2 regions of the Agrobacterium sp. NPDC089420 genome follow, and region 2 is predicted to be linked to the other one. Evidence: predicted binding sites of a transcription regulator. Region 2 holds the regulator's gene; the other holds the start of a gene.

Region 1 (8,812 bases), on a different contig from region 2:
ATCTGCTGGATTTCCGGCGTCTTGGTCTCAAGCCCCATGACCAGTTGCGGGACCGCCGTTTCAACCTGCTTGTCATAAACGCTAAGCCAGGGCTGCGCCGCCAGATCCTCGGCCGAATATTCAGTCACCGTACCGACGATGGTTCCCATGGCCTTTTGCAGGCCCTGCTGATTTTCCGGCTGCAGCGCCCATTTCAGGAAGGTGACGGCCGCCTCCTTGTGCTTGGTATTGGCGTTGATCGACAGCATGGTCATGATCAGGCCCTGCGCCGGTGTCGGGAAAGGCGACGGAGCGGCCGCAAAGGGAAGGTTCGGGGAATTCTGGTGGAAGATTGCCGCAACGCCGCCATTGTCGACGTTCATTGCGATCTTGCCTTCCCAGAACATGCGCCGGTAGGTGGCCGCATCGGCGCCTTTCGGAATGACGTCGAGATCGTAGACCGCCTTATAGGCCTCGATGCCCTTGATGACGTCGGGGCTGTTGACCGTCAGATTGCCGTCGGCGTCACTCCAGCGTCCCCCAAATCCGTAGACGAAATTGCAGACGTCCTGCCAGAAGCCGGCTCGCTCGGCCATCGTGGCGCGGTACGCATAGCCATATTTGCCGTCACCCGTCGTTTCCTTGGCGACCTTCAGGAAATCCTCGAATGTCGTGGGCGGCGCGCCCTTGACGATATCTTTATTATAGAGGAGCCCATAACCGGTGGAATCGAAGATCACGCCATAACGCTTGCCGTTTACGGCGAGATATTTGTCCGGGCCGATGAATTTATATTGCGAAGGATCGATAAGACCGTCGAGGGAAAGGACCCGCCCCGATGGCACGGCCGCGAAATAGTCGATCTGGTCGAAACGGACCAGATCCGGGCCGCCGCCGCCGCCCATCTGCGTGAAGACGGTGTTGGCGAAACTGGAGAACGGGATCGCGATCGGTTCGACCTCGATCTTGTCCTGGCTGTCGTTGAATTTCTGAACCCACGCCTTGGCGCGGTCGCCGCGGCCCGCCTCGGAGAACATCGCCGCAGCAAATGTGATTTTATCTTTTGCCTGCTGCGCGAAGGCTGTGCCCGACAGCGCCGACACCATAAGCGCGGACGCCAGCACGCCGCGAACAATTCCACGTCTTGAATGCAGATAAGCCATTTGGATCCTCCATCCTATACGCATGCCCGGCCGACGTTTCCTCCACCGCCGGACATGCCTCCTCATCCACTAACTAGAATGTTGTGATATTTCACGAAAGTCAATGCTCTTATTCGTGTCGTCAACCGGGACATTGCGGTCATACCGACATGGCGTGACGGAGGCTGGGGCGCAGACACGCCCCAGGCTGGAAAAGATGTTGACGAAACAAGTGGCTGTCGCCCGAAACCGATGGTGCGGCAACGGCGGCAACCTCCATCCGTGACGATCTGTCACGAAGCCGCCTGCGAACGGATCGACGTCCGCCGGTGTGAAAACGACAATCTCGCCTTCGGCGCCCCGGATGAAATGCGCGCAGACTTCGGACGGGGAGCGCCTGAAGGCATGGCCATCCGCGGGTTCGGCACTCATGAACCCGCATACCGTCCCGCCTAGGGTCTTACGGCATATGAGCAACCGTCCCCGAAATGGTGGAGGCCGTCATCGGAAGGATCGTTGCCGTCAGGCAGCGGCTTTCGCAGCCATCGCGATGGCGCCGTCCGACCAGACCTTGCGCCCGCCGCGGATCGTCGCCCGAAGCCGCGCCATCTTGCCGCGCTCGGCGATGACCAGATCGGCCCTCAGCCCCTTGGCGATATGGCCACGGTCCTTGAGACCCAGCGCGGCAGCGGGATTGGCGCTTGCAAGCGCAACCGAGGCAGGCAGCCCGCCCTCGCTCATATCGGCAAGCGCCAGCACGGCGGGCAAGATCGCCGACGGATGATAGTCGCTGGCAAGGATGTCCAGCACGCCGGCCGAAAAGGCTTCCCGCGCCGACAGATTGCCGGAATAAGACAGCCCGCGCAGGGCATTGGGCGCGCCCATCGCCGTTGCCAGACCGCGACGCCTGGCTTCGGCGGCCACCTCCAGCGTGATCGGGAATTCACTGATTGCCGCGCCCAGACCATGCAGCAGCGCGACCTTTTCCAGGCTGTCGTCATCATGCGACGCGATGACGACGCCGTTGGCGCGGGCGAGTTCCGCAAGGCCGGTGACGACATCCATGGTATCGCCATGCGCTTCACGCGCCGCGATGCGCTGTTTGACCATTTCGACGGCCGTGGCGTAATCGATGTTCCTTGTCTTCGCCATATTGCGGGTATGGATTTCGAGGTCGCGATACTGGCCTTGCCCCGGCGTATGATCCATCAACGAGATCAGGCCAAGCACACCGCTCTGCACCAGCCGTTCAGCCACGGTGACGGCCGAGGGGAAGGTCACCTCGAAGCGGGCATGCACACGATGATCGACCAGCAATTCATTGCGCATCGTCACGAGCGCATCGATGATTGCCGTCGTATTTTCCACCGAGCGGACATGACCGTAGGTCGTCGGGGTGAAAGCGAGCGCCGCATAGGCCGTCGTGATGCCATTCGCCGCCAGCTTCTTGTCGAGATCGTATATGCCGAGTTCAAGCGGCATGCGGACATTGGCGCGTGGTTCGATCTCCTTTTCGATCATGTCGCCATGCATGTCGATGAAACCGGGCAACAACAGCCGCCCTTCGCCGTCTATCGCCGCATTGGCGACGGGCCTGTCGCTGATTTCCGCGATCAGCCCGTCTTCAATTCTCAAGGACCCCCGCTCGATGATGCGATCCTTCAGGACGATCTCAAAATTACTCAACCACATGTTCATCCACCTCATCCGCAATTCTGATTGTTTCCAACTGTATCTCCCGGTCGATAAGGCCGGCAACATCTTCCTGATGATGGAACATGCCGATCATCGCGACACCGGCCGCCTTGAGTTCGGCCAGCCGCTCCACCAGCGCCCTGCGCGCCATGCCGTCGAGCGAAGCCGTCGGCTCATCGAGAAGCAGCAGCAGGATCAGCGCCCGTGCCAGATTGACCTTCTGCTGTTCGCCGCCCGAAAACGTCGACGGATAGGCCGGCCAGAATGCGCAGGACCTCGTCATGGCGATAACTGCCGATGATCGTCTCCGTTTCCGCGCCGCTCTTCATCCGTCTTCCTCTCAAACCGCGCGCATTTGGCGCGTATATTTCTGCCCGAAACCAGGGTGTGCGATGCTTTGACCGCCTGTTTCCCCCGTGTCTTGCCGCAACTGTTTCAAGCGCCTCCGGTCGGATTGCCGGACGCCTCGTCGTAATCGACCACGAACTGGATACGCTCGCCGGCCCAGACGACCTCCGAATAAGCAATAGGACCTCCCTGCATGTCGACATCGACCTTCCGGACGACCAGCACCGGTTGTTCCTGGGATTGCGCGAGCATGTGCGCCTCCTCACCGATCGGCAGGCGGGTGAAGATGGTCGTGCGATGACGCAGATAGTCCTGAACGCCGAAATCCCTGTAGATTTCGGTAATGGACACACCGTCCCGGCGGCGGATATGCATATTCGGAAAGCGTGCGACCGGATGATAGGCACGGCTCACGGTAATCGGCGCATCATCGGCAAAACCGCGGCGTGCGATCATGTAAACCGCATCGCCCTCGGCGATATGCAATGCCGTCGCCACGACCGGGGGAGCCGCCATCTCAAGCTCCTCGACCGGCAATCCGGAAGGAACGCGCCCCTGCTCCTTCAGGTTCTTGCTGAAGCGCGTGCGCCGCGCAATGTTGTAACGGATGACGGATTGCTGTTCGACGAAGGTGCCGCGCCCCTGCTCAACCCGCACCTTGCCGGCCGTCGCCAATTCGGCAATCGCCCGGCGCACCGTGTGACGGCCGACACCGAAACGCTGCATCATTTCCGCCTCGGTCGGCAACTGGGCTCCTGCCGGAAGCGCCCCGGAGGTAATCTCCCGGTTCAACAGACCTTCCACATTTTGCCACTGCCCCCATTTGGAGCGGACCACCGCATCCTCATTCGCCTTAATCATTCGAATGACTTCCTTTATTCATTCGGATGACCTGATGCAGTAACAGCGGTTGGTGACAGTTGTATGTAATCCGGGCCTTCTGACGGGGCGGCCCGGAAAAATTGAATGGCCTCCTCGATGTGCGGAGGCCTTCGTTCCGGGAAGCCGCGCGCGACTGGCCCGTCTTGCCGAGGTGCGGTTCGGAGAGGTCTATCGCCCGATATCGGCGTTGCCGGCCGCATCCGACGTCTTCACAGTGTCGCGCGGTCCCGGATATTTCACATTGCGGCGGACTTCGCAGCCCTCTTGCGCAGACGCCACTCTTCTTCCGTCAGGGTTTTGATGTCGAACTGGTCGCGCGTGCGGGCGTAGGTGTGCCCGCCCATGCGGCCCACCGCATCCATGAGATGCTGGTCGATATGCAGGTTCGAAGAATTGACCGCATCGCTGCGCACAAAGACGCCGACAACTTCGCCCAGGATGATCTCCCGGGCCGGACCGACCTGCAGCGTGGTATGACGTCGGCATTCCAGCGCCGCGGGGGCGGCAAGAATACGCGGGCTGCGGACCATCTGGCCGCGCACGGTAGCAAGGCCCGCCTCTTCCATTTCATCCACCTCCGGGCCGAATTTGATGGCGCAGACCTCCATCTGGTCGACCAGGGCATTGTCGCAGATATGCACCGTGAATTCGCCGGTCTCGCGAATGTTGCGGGCCGTGTCCTTGAAGCGCATATCCGCATAATTCTCGACGCCGATGGCAACGATGGCCGGATCATGGGTCAGGACATTGAAGAAACTGAACGGACCGGCATTCGGCTGGCCTTGCTTGTTCACGGTCGTCACCAGGGCGATGGGGCGCGGAATGACCGTGCCGATCAAAATCTTGTAGCGCTCCCGCTCGTTGAGCTTGGCGAAATCGAAATGGGTATGTGCGGGGATGGTGGTCATCTCAGGCCTCGGCAGCGACGCGGTGGGTTTCAAGCGGTGTGTGACGGCTCAGATTTTCAAAACCGTCGCGGGTGACGACATACATGTCGCCGACATTGCAGCCGGCCGAGAGGGGCTCCAGCCATTGCGTATGCAGCACGAAAACCATGCCCTCTTCCATGCGGTCGTAATTATGCGACGAGATATTGAAGCTGTTCTGGCCGCCGGCCATGCCGACGGAATGGCCGAGATTGGGGTTGTGCGGCCCATGCGCTGCCGGATAGACGTGCATGAGGCTGCGGCCCTGCGCTTCCCAATCGATGTTCCTGACATATTGGCGTGGGACGAGGCGTGCGCTGCCATCCTCCATCGGCGCCCAGTTATAGGGCATGGTCCGCGCCTCGGGCGAGGCCAGCATGCCGCGTTCGATCATCGGCTCGAAAGCCGCATTGTTGACGTCACGCATCAGAGCACCCGGCCGGATCAGCTTTTCGGCTCGCTTCACACCTTCGGTACAGGCGGCCAGCACCTCTTCCTGCCTTTCGGTGATGCCGCCGACGGCGATCATGCGGGCGGTCTGAGCGGTATAGCCGCGATAGGTGACATTGGAGATGTAGAGATTGATGAGATCGCCGGAGCGCACGACATGGCCGTAAGGCTTGCCGCAATGGGTGCCGAACTCGTTGATGCCGATCTGATATCCGTCGCCGGTCTCGCCACCGAAGGAAAGCTGCGCCTGGGTGAAGGCGGCATAGATTTCATGGTCGGTTACGCCAAGCTTGGCGACATGGTAGGCGGCCTGGGTGGCGATGCTGACCAACTGGGCGGCGGCGCGGAACATCTCGATTTCGCGCGGCGAACGCACCTTCTGCATCCGGTCGAGAATGGCATTGTCGGCAACGAACCTGCTCTTCGGCATGAGCTCGTCGAGAGCCGCCCAGAAGGCCAGCGAGGTGCGATCGCCGATGCGGCCGATCTGCGCCTTCGACAGGCCCATTCCGGCCAGCAGTTCGGCGCATTTTTCCGCCGTCCTGACGATGCTGTCGCCCGGACGGTCGGCATATTCGCGACCGATCGGGCCGATCTGCCAGATGTCCTCCACCAGCACCGGCTCGCCGCCCGGCGGCAGAAGTACGGACTGGGTGAAGAAGGACAGCAGCACCATCGGCTTGTCGGCATCCGTCGGAATGATCAGCACGCCCTCGCGCATCCAGTCGCAGATATAGCGCAGATAGTGGTTGGAGGTGTGAAACCAGCCGACGCCGCCGGTATGGACGATCAGCGCGTCATGGCCGGCTTCCACCGCCTGGCGGCGGATACGGCGCAGACGATCCTCGAACTCCTCGACCGGCAGGGGAAGCGGCGCGGCGAAATCGAAATCCGGCTGGAAATCCGCCAGCAGCGACCCGACGCGATAGGAGCCTGTTTTGGTTGCACGTATGTTCATGGGTGTTCCTTCCTGCATTTTTTGTGAGATTGGGTCAGGCCGGCCTCTGTGGCGCCAACACCCGTCTTGCAACGAGCATCACCACCAGCGTGAAGCCGATCAGAATTCCCGAGATCGCCGCAACGCGGACATCGAGCGACTCCTCGATGAGAGCAAACATGCGCAACGGCAGAACGGTCGTCTGCGCGTCGGCGAGGAAAAGCGAGACGGAGACATTATCGAGCGACTGGATGAAAACCAGGAACGCGCCGGCCAGAATGCCGGGCATCAGCAACGGCAGGATGACCCGCCGCAAGGTGGTAAACCAGCTCGCCCCCATTACCGCTGACGCTTCCACCAGCGACGGATTGATGCCCTGCGCAACGACCGAGGCGGCGCGATACATCAGCGGCCCGAAGACAACAATGTGACCGACGACCGTGAGCCAGAGCGACGGCTGGAAACCGACGAAATTTGCAACGATCAGGGCGGCCAGACCATAAACGAGGCTGGGAAGGACCAGCGGCGCCAGAAGAATCGGCTCGATCGCGCCGACCGCGCCTCGTCTCATGCGCGTCATGCCGATCGTGGCGGGCACGGCAAACAGCAGCGAACCCAGCACCGCAAGCCCGGCGATCTTCAGCGAATTTGCCGCCGCGATATGCTCCGTCGCCGAACGCGCCGGATCAAGCAGGGCCTCGTACCAGCGGAAGGAGAAGCCTTCGGGCGGATATTTCAGTGTCTGCCCGGCCGTGAACGACATCGTCAGCGCAATGATGATGGGCGCGATGAGATAGATCACGCTCAGGCCGCCGAAACCGAACACGAATGCCTTGTAAAGAAACGCCGGAAGCGGATTTTCGCGATGATCACGCATGGCCGACGAGCCTCCTGCGGCGGGAAATCATGGTAAGAGCGACCAGCAGGCAACCGGTGGATAACAGCAGAACCACTGCTATCGCCGACGCCATGGGCCAGTCGAAAAGCGTGCCGACCTCGCGATAGATGAGCTGCGGGACATACACGTTGCGCGCGCCGCCGATAACGGCCTGGGTGACGAAGGAGCTGCTGGTGCTGGCAAACACCAGAATCCAGCCCGCCAGCAGACCAGGCAGCATCAGCGGCAACAGGACGGTGACCAGAATGCGCCAGGGGCCAGCGCCGGATACCTGCGCCGCCTCGGTAAACTGCACGGGCGTACGCGACAGGATGGCGACCAGGGGCAGGATGACCAGCGGAAGGTCGATCTGGCACATGGCCATGACCAGCCCAAGCTCGGTGAACATCAGGCTGATGGGACTGCCCGTGAGACCGAGCGCCATCAGAGCCTCGCTGATGGGGCCTTGCCGCCCGAGAATGACGATCCAGGCGAAGGTTCGAACCACGTTGCTGGTCAGCATCGGGATCAGCGTCAGGAAGATGATGACCTGGCGCGCGGTCTTGCCGCTGTGCCAGTAAAGAAGCGCTATCGGCACGCCGAGCAGCGTCGTGCCGATAACGGTTTCCAGACCCAGCCGGGCCGTGTTGACGAGAACGCGGAAATTGAACGCGTCCCCGAGAAAACGTCCGTAGTGCTCAAGGGAAAACCCCTCGGCACCCACGAAGCTGAAGCCGACGAGAACGGCGAGCGGCGTTGCAAAAAACGCCACCGACAACAACAGCATCGGGACAACGTATGGAAAGCCGCTCGCCTTCATCTTGCACCCTCAGCCGGCGACCAGGGCGTCGAACCGGCGGATCCAGTCGGCGCGGTTGCTGTTGATGGCGGCCCAATCCGGATAAACGAGGCTGGCGAGCTGTTCGCGGGTCACATAGGCCTCGATGCCGGGCGTCAATGCGACGTCCCTGTTGGTCGGGAACATTTCCCGCGGCGGCAGCTTCAGCTGATCCTGCGCCACCTTCGAAATGGCGGCGTCCATATAGGCGTAGGCCGCATCGACGTTCTTTGCGCCCTTGGTCAGATGAATGTTGACGGGGGCCGCCGGCGAACCCGTTTCCGGCTGCACGAACTCGGCTTTGAGACCCATCGATTTAAGGCGCGCGACATTGCCTGTGGAGCACATGAAGACGGCAATCTCGCCTTGCTGGAACAGCGTCATCTGATGGTTGGTGCTGTCGACGACGCCCTTCAGATGCTCCGGATTATCCTTGAAGAGCTTGAAGACGGCGTCCATGTCCGTCGGGCCAGACCCGAAAATCCTGGCGATCTGGGTATAGGCCATGACGGCGGTGTTGGAACCGAAGCCGGTCCAGGAGACCTTGCCCTTATAGGCGGGATTTTCAAAGAGATCGCGATATCCCTTCGGACGCGGAACAAGATCGGGATTATAGGCGATGCCGTTGACTTCGATCGTGACGGTCGGACCATATTCGCCCTGGAAGGCCGTGTCGAGCATGGCCCAGTTCTTCAGTTTCGACGGGTCGATCTTCTGGATCAGATCATTCTCGATGGC
Region 2 (8,812 bases):
ATCGTCAGCCAGCTGACCGGCGACCTTGAATTCACTTCGCCGCAGACGCTGGTGGCCTTCGCGCTCGGCATCACGCTTTTCGCCATCACGCTTTGCCTGAATATCTACGCGCTGTACATCGTGCGCAAATACCGGGAGCAATATGAATGACCGACATCGTTTCTCCCGCAGCCGGCGTCGCCATCAACAAGGCCACGCGCCGCGATATCGGCATCAAGCGCCGTTATGCCGCCGAACGTCGCTTCCGCGCTTACGGCATGGCAGCGATCTCCTTCGGCCTCATCTTCCTCTTCCTGCTGCTTTTCTCGGTTGTTTCCAAGGGTTACACCGCTTTCCAGCAGACGATGATCACGGTTCCGGTCGAATTTTCCGAACAGATCATCGATCCGAAGAATGAGCGCGCCACTAACCCGGCAAAGCTGATGACGGCCAATTATCCGGTCGTCGCCCGCGATGCGGTCGCCAAGGTTCTCGGCGTCGCGCCGACGGACCGTGCCGGTCTTCGTGCCGTCAACCTCCTGATCTCCGACAGCGTGCGCACGCAGCTGCGTGACATCGTCGTCGCCGATCCTGCCGTCATCGGCACCACGCGCACCGTTAGGCTTCTGGCATCGGGCGATGTCGACAGCGCCTTCAAGGGCCAGGTCGATCTGACCGCGGATGAAGCCAATCGCCGCATCTCGAACCAGCAGCTCGGCTGGATGAACCAGCTCGCCGAAAGCGGGCAGCTCGGCAAACATTTCAACACCGGCATCTTCATCAACGGCGCCTCCAGCCGTCCGGAAGCGGCGGGTGTCGGCGTGGCGCTGATCGGCTCCTTCTACATGATGCTGATCGTGCTGGTGCTGTCGCTGCCGATCGGGGTCGCCGCGTCGATCTATCTTGAGGAATTCGCCCCGAAGAACCGCCTGACGGATCTCATCGAGGTGAACATCAACAATCTGGCTGCGGTTCCCTCGATCGTTTACGGTCTGCTCGGCCTCTCCGTCTTTATCAACTTCATGGGCTTTCCGCGCTCGGCCTCGCTGGTCGGCGGTCTCGTCCTGACGCTGATGACCCTGCCGACGATCATCATCGCGACGCGTGCTGCCCTCAAGGCCGTGCCGCCGTCGATCCGCGCCGCCGCCCTCGGCCTCGGCGCCTCCAAGATGCAGACGATCTTCCACCACGTCCTGCCGCTTGCCATGCCCGGTATCCTGACCGGCACCATCATCGGCCTCGCCCACGCACTGGGAGAAACGGCGCCGCTGCTGCTGATCGGCATGGTGGCATTCGTTGCGAACTACCCGACAACGCCGATGGATCCGTCCACGGCCCTGCCGGTGCAGATTTACATGTGGGCGAACGAAGCCGAACGCGCCTTTGTCGAAAGGACTTCCGGCGCTATCATCATCCTGCTTCTGTTCCTCATCGTCATGAATGTTGGCGCAATCCTGTTGCGTCGCCGCTTCGAACGGCGCTGGTAGAGGGAGATTGAGCAATGAACATGTTGTCGGAAGCAGCAGTTGAAAAGGCGCTGGACAAGAAAATGAATGAAGTTTCATACAAGATGATCGGCAAGGACGTTTCGGTTTATTACGGCGAAAAGCGCGCGCTTTACGACGTGAACCTCAATGTCCGCGAAAATACGGTGACGGCGCTGATCGGCCCGTCCGGTTGCGGCAAGTCCACTTTCCTGCGTACCCTCAACCGTATGAACGATACGATCGACGGTTGCCGTGTCACCGGCAAGATCACGCTCGACACCGACGATATCTACGATCAGGCGATCGATGTCGTGGAGTTGCGCGCCCGTGTCGGTATGGTGTTCCAGAAGCCGAACCCCTTCCCGAAATCGATCTACGAAAACATTTCCTACGGTCCGCGTATTCACGGTCTCGCCCGTAACAAGGCGGACATGGACCAGATCGTCGAGCAGAGCCTGCAGAAGGCCGGTCTCTGGAACGAGGTGAAGGATCGTCTGCACGAATCCGGCACCGGCCTTTCCGGCGGCCAGCAGCAGCGCCTGTGCATTGCTCGTGCGGTTGCCGTCAGCCCCGAGGTTATCCTGATGGACGAACCCTGCTCGGCGCTCGATCCGATCGCGACCGCCAAGGTCGAGGAACTGATCCACGAGCTGCGCACCAATTATACGATCGTTATCGTCACCCACTCCATGCAGCAGGCGGCGCGCGTTTCCCAGCGCACGGCGATGTTCCATCTTGGCCACCTCGTCGAGGAAAACGAGACCGACAAGATGTTCACCAATCCGGATGACCAGCGCACGCAGGATTACATCATGGGCCGCTTCGGCTGATCCCCGGCCGGCGCTTTATCGAAACCGAACAAGACTGGTGCCTCTGCCTTACGCTGCTGTGTATGTGCATGAAGGCCAAGCCGGAGGACTAGACCGTGACACAGACAACGACCCATTCGCATATTCTGTCCGCCTATGACGACGAATTGAAGTTCCTGACGCGCCGTATCGCCGAAATGGGCGGTCTGGCCGAGCAGATGTGCGCCGACGCCGTGCGTGCGCTCGTCAATTCCGATGCGGCCCTGGCGCAGAAAGTCATTTCCGATGACACGATCCTCGATCATTCCGAGCGCGAGATCGGCGACAAGGCCATCGTCACCATCGCCAGACGTCAGCCGATGGCGGCCGATCTTCGCGAAATCATCGGTACGCTGCGTATCGCGGCAGACCTCGAGCGCGTCGGCGATCTCGGCAAGAACACCGCCAAGCGCGTGATTGCAGTGGCCGGAACCGGCGTGCCGCGCAAGCTCGCCCGCGGCATCGAGCATCTTTCGGAACTGGCGCTGGTCCAGCTCAAGGAAGTGCTTGACGTCTATTCCACCCGTTCCGCCGAGAAGGCCAATGCCATCCGCGAGCGTGACGAGGAAATCGACGCCATGTATACGTCGCTTTTCCGCGAACTCCTGACATACATGATGGAAGATCCGCGCAATATCACCACCTGCACGCATCTTCTGTTCTGCGCCAAGAACATCGAGCGTATCGGCGACCATGCCACCAACATCGCCGAGACGATCTATTACATGACCACCGGCAGCCAGCCGGAGGGCGAGCGTCCGAAGGACGACAGTTCCAACACGCTCGGTTCGGTGACCGAGTAACAGACAAGCAGAAGCTTGCGGAGTTCAGCATATGGTGCCCAAGATTGCAGTTGTGGAAGATGAGGAAGCGTTGAGCGTCCTGCTTCGTTACAATCTCGAGGCTGAGGGATATGACGTCGATACGATACCCCGGGGCGACGAGGCGGAGATCAGGTTGCAGGAGCGTATTCCTGATCTTCTGATCCTGGATTGGATGTTGCCCGGCGTCTCCGGTATCGAACTGTGCCGACGGCTGAGAATGCGGCCGGAAACCGAGCGTCTGCCGATCATCATGCTGACGGCGCGTGGCGAGGAAAGCGAGAGGGTTCGCGGTCTCGCCACCGGCGCCGATGACTACGTCGTCAAGCCGTTCTCGACTCCGGAGCTGATGGCCCGCGTCAAGGCCATGCTGCGCCGCGCCCGTCCCGAGGTTCTCTCGTCGGTGCTGAAATGCGGTGATATCGAACTCGATCGCGAGACCCATCGCGTCCACCGCAAAAGCCGTGAAGTGCGCCTTGGACCGACGGAATTCCGCCTGCTCGAATTTCTGATGACATCGCCGGGCCGGGTATTTTCCCGCTCGCAACTCCTGGATGGCGTCTGGGGCCACGATATCTATGTTGATGAGCGCACCGTCGATGTGCATGTCGGCCGCCTGCGCAAGGCGCTGAATTTTTCGCATATGCAGGATGTCATCCGCACCGTGCGCGGCGCAGGATATTCGATGGAGGCCTGAGCGAAGCTCGGTCTGTGTATCTTATTCCGATTGACATTGAACACGACAATCAAAAATGGCCCGAAGCCGCATATGGTTTCAGGCCCTTTTTATGTCCGGTTTCCCAAGCGTCCGGTCGGTCTTCCGGTGGGGCAGAAGATCGGCGACGTGCTGCGATCCGGGTCATCGCGCGGCCCGAAGACAGGAGGGAAGTTTCTGCGGCATGTGCCGGTGCGCTTCTGCGAAAAACCGAAACGGCAGTCGGCCAGGCACAAAAAACGGGCCACAAGGCCCGTTATATTTGATGGCGAATGTGCATCCTGACCATCAGGCCTTACGGCGTTCGCTCACAGGCTGATAGGCAAGTTTCGCATGGAACTTGCAATAGGGCGAGGATTCCAGTGCCTCGCAACCGCAGAAATGGAAATCGTCCTTCAAGGGATCGCCGACCGGCCATTTGCAGGTGCGCTCCGTCAATTCCGTCAGGGTCAGGCGACGGGAAATCGGGGTGACGACGTTTCTGGACGGAGCATAATCGAGAACCTCTGCGGTTTCGATGTCGATCTGTTCGTGAAGAGCCGTTGCCGCGTTGGAACGATTGAGGGCACGTGCCGGCGCTGCGCTGACGCGGGCCGCGAAATTGGTCGCGCGCGGTGCGGGCGCGGCAGTGCGTTTCGGCGCGGAGCGCGCCGAGGTGACCGGGCCGCCGGCCTTGACGCGTCCCGGCAGATTGAGACGGTGGACCTTGCCGATCACGGCATTGCGGCTGACGCCACCCAGCTGCGCTGCTATCTGGCTGGCGCTAAGCCCCTCGGACCACAATTTCTTGAGCTTTTCGACCCGTTCGTCTGTCCAGTTCATGCCGCTTCTCCGCTTGTCGCGTATATTTCGGCAGAATCCCTCTCCGTCTCGCGGGCGTGCCGTGAGCGTGGTTTCCGCCGGATTTTTGGTGACTAGTTCCGCCGCAATGCAGTCTAGTAATTAGCGATTAACCTAGTGCCAGCCCGACTCCGTGGCAAGAGTCGCGGGAATCATCTGGAATCGATTTTCCGGTTTTCCCCAACTTGCTGGCGAGTTGAGTCTGAAAGGCAACACCTTGGGGCTCGGTTGCCGCCGCCTACTAGTGCTTGAGAAGCCCGGGAAACGCGGACTTTTGTTGACATCGGCAAGCGAAGTGACAATAGTGCCCCTGCCGCCGCAAGGCGGCATTTTTGATTTTCAGGCGAGGGATAACCCTTCAAGCCTATTGACAACCGTCTGACAGCGCATCCGCGCAAGGAGTGATACAGCCATGGCCGAAGCCGCCGCGCCATTGTTCGATACATTTGCAAGAGCCCCCCTGCGCTTCGAGCGCGGTGAAGGCGTCTGGCTGTTCACGGAAAGCGGCGAACGATATCTGGATTTTGCAGCCGGTGTCGCGGTCAACTCGCTGGGCCACGCGCATCCGCACCTCGTCGAGGCGATCAAGACCCAGGCCGAGAAGGTCTGGCACGTGTCGAACCTCTATGAAGTGCCCGGGCAGGAAAAACTTGCAAAACGCCTGACGGAAGCGACTTTCGCGGACAAGGTCTTCTTCACCAATTCCGGTGCGGAAGCATTGGAGTGCGCCATCAAGACCGCGCGCCGTTATCATTATTCGAAGGGCCATCCGGAAAAATTCCGCATCATCACCTTCGAAGGCGCCTTCCATGGCCGCACGCTGGCGACGATCGCCGCCGGCGGCCAGCAGAAATATCTGGAAGGCTTCGGCCCCAAGGTCGAAGGTTTCGACCAGGTGCCCTTCGGTGATGTCGATGCGCTGAAGGCCGCCATCACGGCCGAGACGGCCGCACTCCTTATCGAGCCCATTCAGGGTGAGGGCGGCATTCGTGCCCCCGGCAAGGAATTCCTGCAAATTCTTCGGGCATTGTGCGAAGAGCACGGCCTGCTCCTGATTTTTGATGAGGTCCAGACCGGCGTTGGCCGCACGGGCAGGCTGTTTGCCTATGAACAGACCGGCGTCGCGCCCGATATCATGGCGGTCGCCAAGGGTATCGGCGGCGGCTTTCCGCTCGGCGCGTGCCTTGCAACCGCGGATGCCGCTTCGGGCATGACGGCGGGCGTGCATGGCACCACCTATGGCGGCAACCCGCTGGCCATGGCGGTCGGCAATGCCGTGCTCGATGTCGTTCTTTCCGATGGCTTTCTCGAGAAGGTCCGCGATGTCGCACTGGTTTTCCGCCAGGGGCTTGCCTCGCTGAAGGACCGGTATCCGGATGTCATCGAGGAAATCCGCGGCGAAGGCCTGCTGCTGGGCATCAAGGCCAGGGTTCCGGCAGGTGAATTGCTGCAGGCCATGCGCGCCGAACATCTGCTGGGCGTGCCGGCGGGCGACAACGTCATCCGCCTTCTGCCGCCGCTCGTTACCACCGCGGAAGAGGCCCGTGAAGGCCTGGCGCGCGTTGAAGCGGCAGCCGCATCCCTGACCGCAAAACAGGCGAAAATCGCCTGAGGAAACACTAGAGGGCGGGCCTCTCCCGGAGGCTCGCGAGCATGGGACAGTTTGAAATGGCTTCACCTAAACATTTTCTCGACCTGTCGGCCGTTGGCTCGCAGGACCTGCGGGCAATTCTTGACGATGCCCGCGCGCGCAAGGCCGCGACGAAGGCCGGCACCGCGGAGAAGCCGCTTGCCGGCAAGATGCTGGCAATGATCTTCGAAAAGCCGTCCACCCGCACCCGCGTCTCCTTCGATGTCGGAATGCGCCAGCTCGGCGGTGAGACGCTTTTCCTCTCCGGTACGGAGATGCAGCTGGGTCGTGCGGAAACGATCGGCGATACGGCCAAGGTGCTGTCGCGTTATGTGGACGCCATCATGATCCGCACGACGGATCATTCGCGCCTGCTGGAACTTGCCGAACACGCAACCGTGCCGGTCATCAACGCTCTGACGGATGATACCCATCCCTGCCAGATCATGGCGGACATCATGACGTTCGAAGAGCATCGCGGCCCCGTCAAGGGCAAGACCATCGCCTGGACGGGGGATGGCAACAATGTTCTGCATTCCTTCGTCGAAGGATCCGCCCGCTTCGGTTATCGTATGACGATGGCGGTGCCGATGGGGTCTGAGCCCCATGACAAGTTCCTGAACTGGGCGCGCAACAATGGCGGCGAGATCATGTTGTGCCACGATGCCGACAAGGCGGTAGCGGGGGCGGATTGTGTGGTCACCGACACCTGGGTATCGATGAACCAGGAACACAAGGCGCGCGGTCACAACATCTTCCAGCCCTATCAGGTCAATGACGCCCTGATGGCCAAGGCGGAAAAAGACGCGCTTTTCATGCATTGCCTGCCGGCGCATCGCGGTGAAGAAGTGACGGATGCGGTCATTGACGGCCCGCAATCCGTGGTCTTCGATGAGGCGGAAAATCGCCTGCACGCGCAGAAGTCCATCATCGCATGGTGCATGGGCGTCATCTGACGAAAAGCACCCGCGCGGATACTCATCCCACCGGGCGCTTGAACTTGTCTGCGTAGATTACCATCTGTGGGACTTCGAAGCGGCCCGTCGGTTCTGCCGGCGGGTCAGCGCCACGATTTGCACGTTTTTCTCCGGAAGCGGTTTCGCTTCCCGGGTCTCTGTGCGACAAGCAAAAAACCACACTGTAAAAGCCGGACTTTTGGACGGTAGCGGCGCCACGGCTGCGCCAGGGAGTATCACATGGCAGATGTAACGGTTGAACTGGATGATCTCGATTTTGCTGGCGACGACAAGGTTGTGCCCTTTCAGGTCGAAGGTCTGGACGTGCGCGGCCGCGCCGTACAGGTCGGACCGCTGTTGAATGCCATACTCGAGCGGCATGATTATCCTGCGGCGGTCGCCCGTCTGCTGGCAGAAGCGACGGTTCTGACGGCGCTCATCGGCACATCCCTGAAGTTTTCCGGCAAGCTGACCGTTCAGACCAAGGGTGACGGCCCGGTGGACCTGCTGGTGGCGGATTTCTCCGCGCCGGAAAGCATGCGCGCTTACGCCCGTTTCGATGAGGACAGGTTGGCGGCGGCAATCGCAGCCGGCGCGACCTCGCCGGAACAGTTGCTGGGCAGCGGTATTCTGGCTTTCACCATCGATCAGGGCGCCGGCATGCAGCCCTATCAGGGCATTGTGCCGCTCGATGGCTCCTCGCTGGAGGATATTGCCGGCGTCTATTTCCGCCAGTCCGAGCAGCTTCCCACTCGCGTGCGTCTTGGCGTTGCCGAGTTCTTCGACCGCGACGGCGAAGGCAAGCCCCGCCACGGCTGGCGCGCCGGCGGTGTCATCGCCCAGTTCCTGCCGCAGGCGCCCGAGCGGTTGCGCATGCGCGACCTGCATGGTGGCGACGGCGATGAGGGCGGTCATGAGGTACAGGAGGACGATGCCTGGACGGAAGCCGTCACGCTGTTGAACACGGTGGATACCGATGAGCTGACCGATCCGCAGGTGCCGGTGGAACGCCTGCTCTTCAGGCTTTTCCATGAAAGTGGTGTGCGCATCTATGATCCGCAGGCCATTTTCGACCGCTGCAGCTGCTCGCGGGACAAGATCAAGGGCGTACTCTCCGGCTTCACCGCCGAGGAGATCGAGGCGAGCGAAGAAGACGGCGCCATTGCCGTGACCTGCGAGTTCTGCTCCACCACCTATCGCTACGATGTCAGCGAGTTCGAAAACGTCTGAAGGCGAAACCGTGGCATCCGCACGCCGTCATCCCGTCCTTGAGCCGGGATGCGACACAATCGCGTCTCTGGTAGAAAAGACCTATGATGCCGGGCCAGGTCCCGGCTGGCGGGTTCTCAACCGATATCGTTACGCCTGCAATATCGGGGCTTCCATTTCAGTTCAGGACCCGCATCAGGCCGGGTGAATCCAGTGAAAAGGCCGGTATGGTGACGTTGAACACCTCGCCATTGTCCGTTTCCATTTCATAATGGCCGAACATCAGGCCTGACGGCGTGTCCAGCGGGCAGCCTGAGGAATATTCAT

The links. Region 2 encodes PhoB, which activates phosphate uptake and scavenging genes when phosphate is short. Its sites were predicted from a motif close to TGTCATNNANCTGTCAT; they were not measured.
Region 1: the regulator PhoB is predicted to act here: its motif matches at 4,078-4,094, upstream of phnF (phosphonate metabolism transcriptional regulator PhnF).

The regions. Positions count from the first base shown of each region.
Region 1 covers NZ_JBJDMY010000009.1:47,991-56,802, reverse strand. Annotated here, with positions in the region: gene ACI2KA_RS15415 (ABC transporter substrate-binding protein) at 1-1,142, opposite strand, end outside; gene ACI2KA_RS15410 (alpha-D-ribose 1-methylphosphonate 5-triphosphate diphosphatase) at 1,644-2,813, opposite strand; gene ACI2KA_RS15405 (ATP-binding cassette domain-containing protein) at 2,800-3,099, opposite strand; gene phnF (phosphonate metabolism transcriptional regulator PhnF) at 3,252-4,025, opposite strand; gene ACI2KA_RS15395 (flavin reductase family protein) at 4,283-4,954, opposite strand; gene ACI2KA_RS15390 (M24 family metallopeptidase) at 4,956-6,380, opposite strand; gene ACI2KA_RS15385 (ABC transporter permease) at 6,415-7,236, opposite strand; gene ACI2KA_RS15380 (ABC transporter permease) at 7,229-8,056, opposite strand; gene ACI2KA_RS15375 (extracellular solute-binding protein) at 8,066-8,812, opposite strand, start outside.
Region 2 covers NZ_JBJDMY010000002.1:349,574-358,385, forward strand. Annotated here, with positions in the region: gene pstC (phosphate ABC transporter permease subunit PstC) at 1-150, shown strand, start outside; gene pstA (phosphate ABC transporter permease PstA) at 147-1,466, shown strand; gene pstB (phosphate ABC transporter ATP-binding protein PstB) at 1,481-2,296, shown strand; gene phoU (phosphate signaling complex protein PhoU) at 2,392-3,117, shown strand; gene phoB (phosphate regulon transcriptional regulator PhoB) at 3,149-3,832, shown strand; gene ACI2KA_RS04310 (GcrA family cell cycle regulator) at 4,139-4,672, opposite strand; gene ACI2KA_RS04315 (aspartate aminotransferase family protein) at 5,103-6,302, shown strand; gene argF (ornithine carbamoyltransferase) at 6,359-7,276, shown strand; gene ACI2KA_RS04325 (Hsp33 family molecular chaperone) at 7,517-8,506, shown strand; gene apaG (Co2+/Mg2+ efflux protein ApaG) at 8,664-8,812, opposite strand, start outside.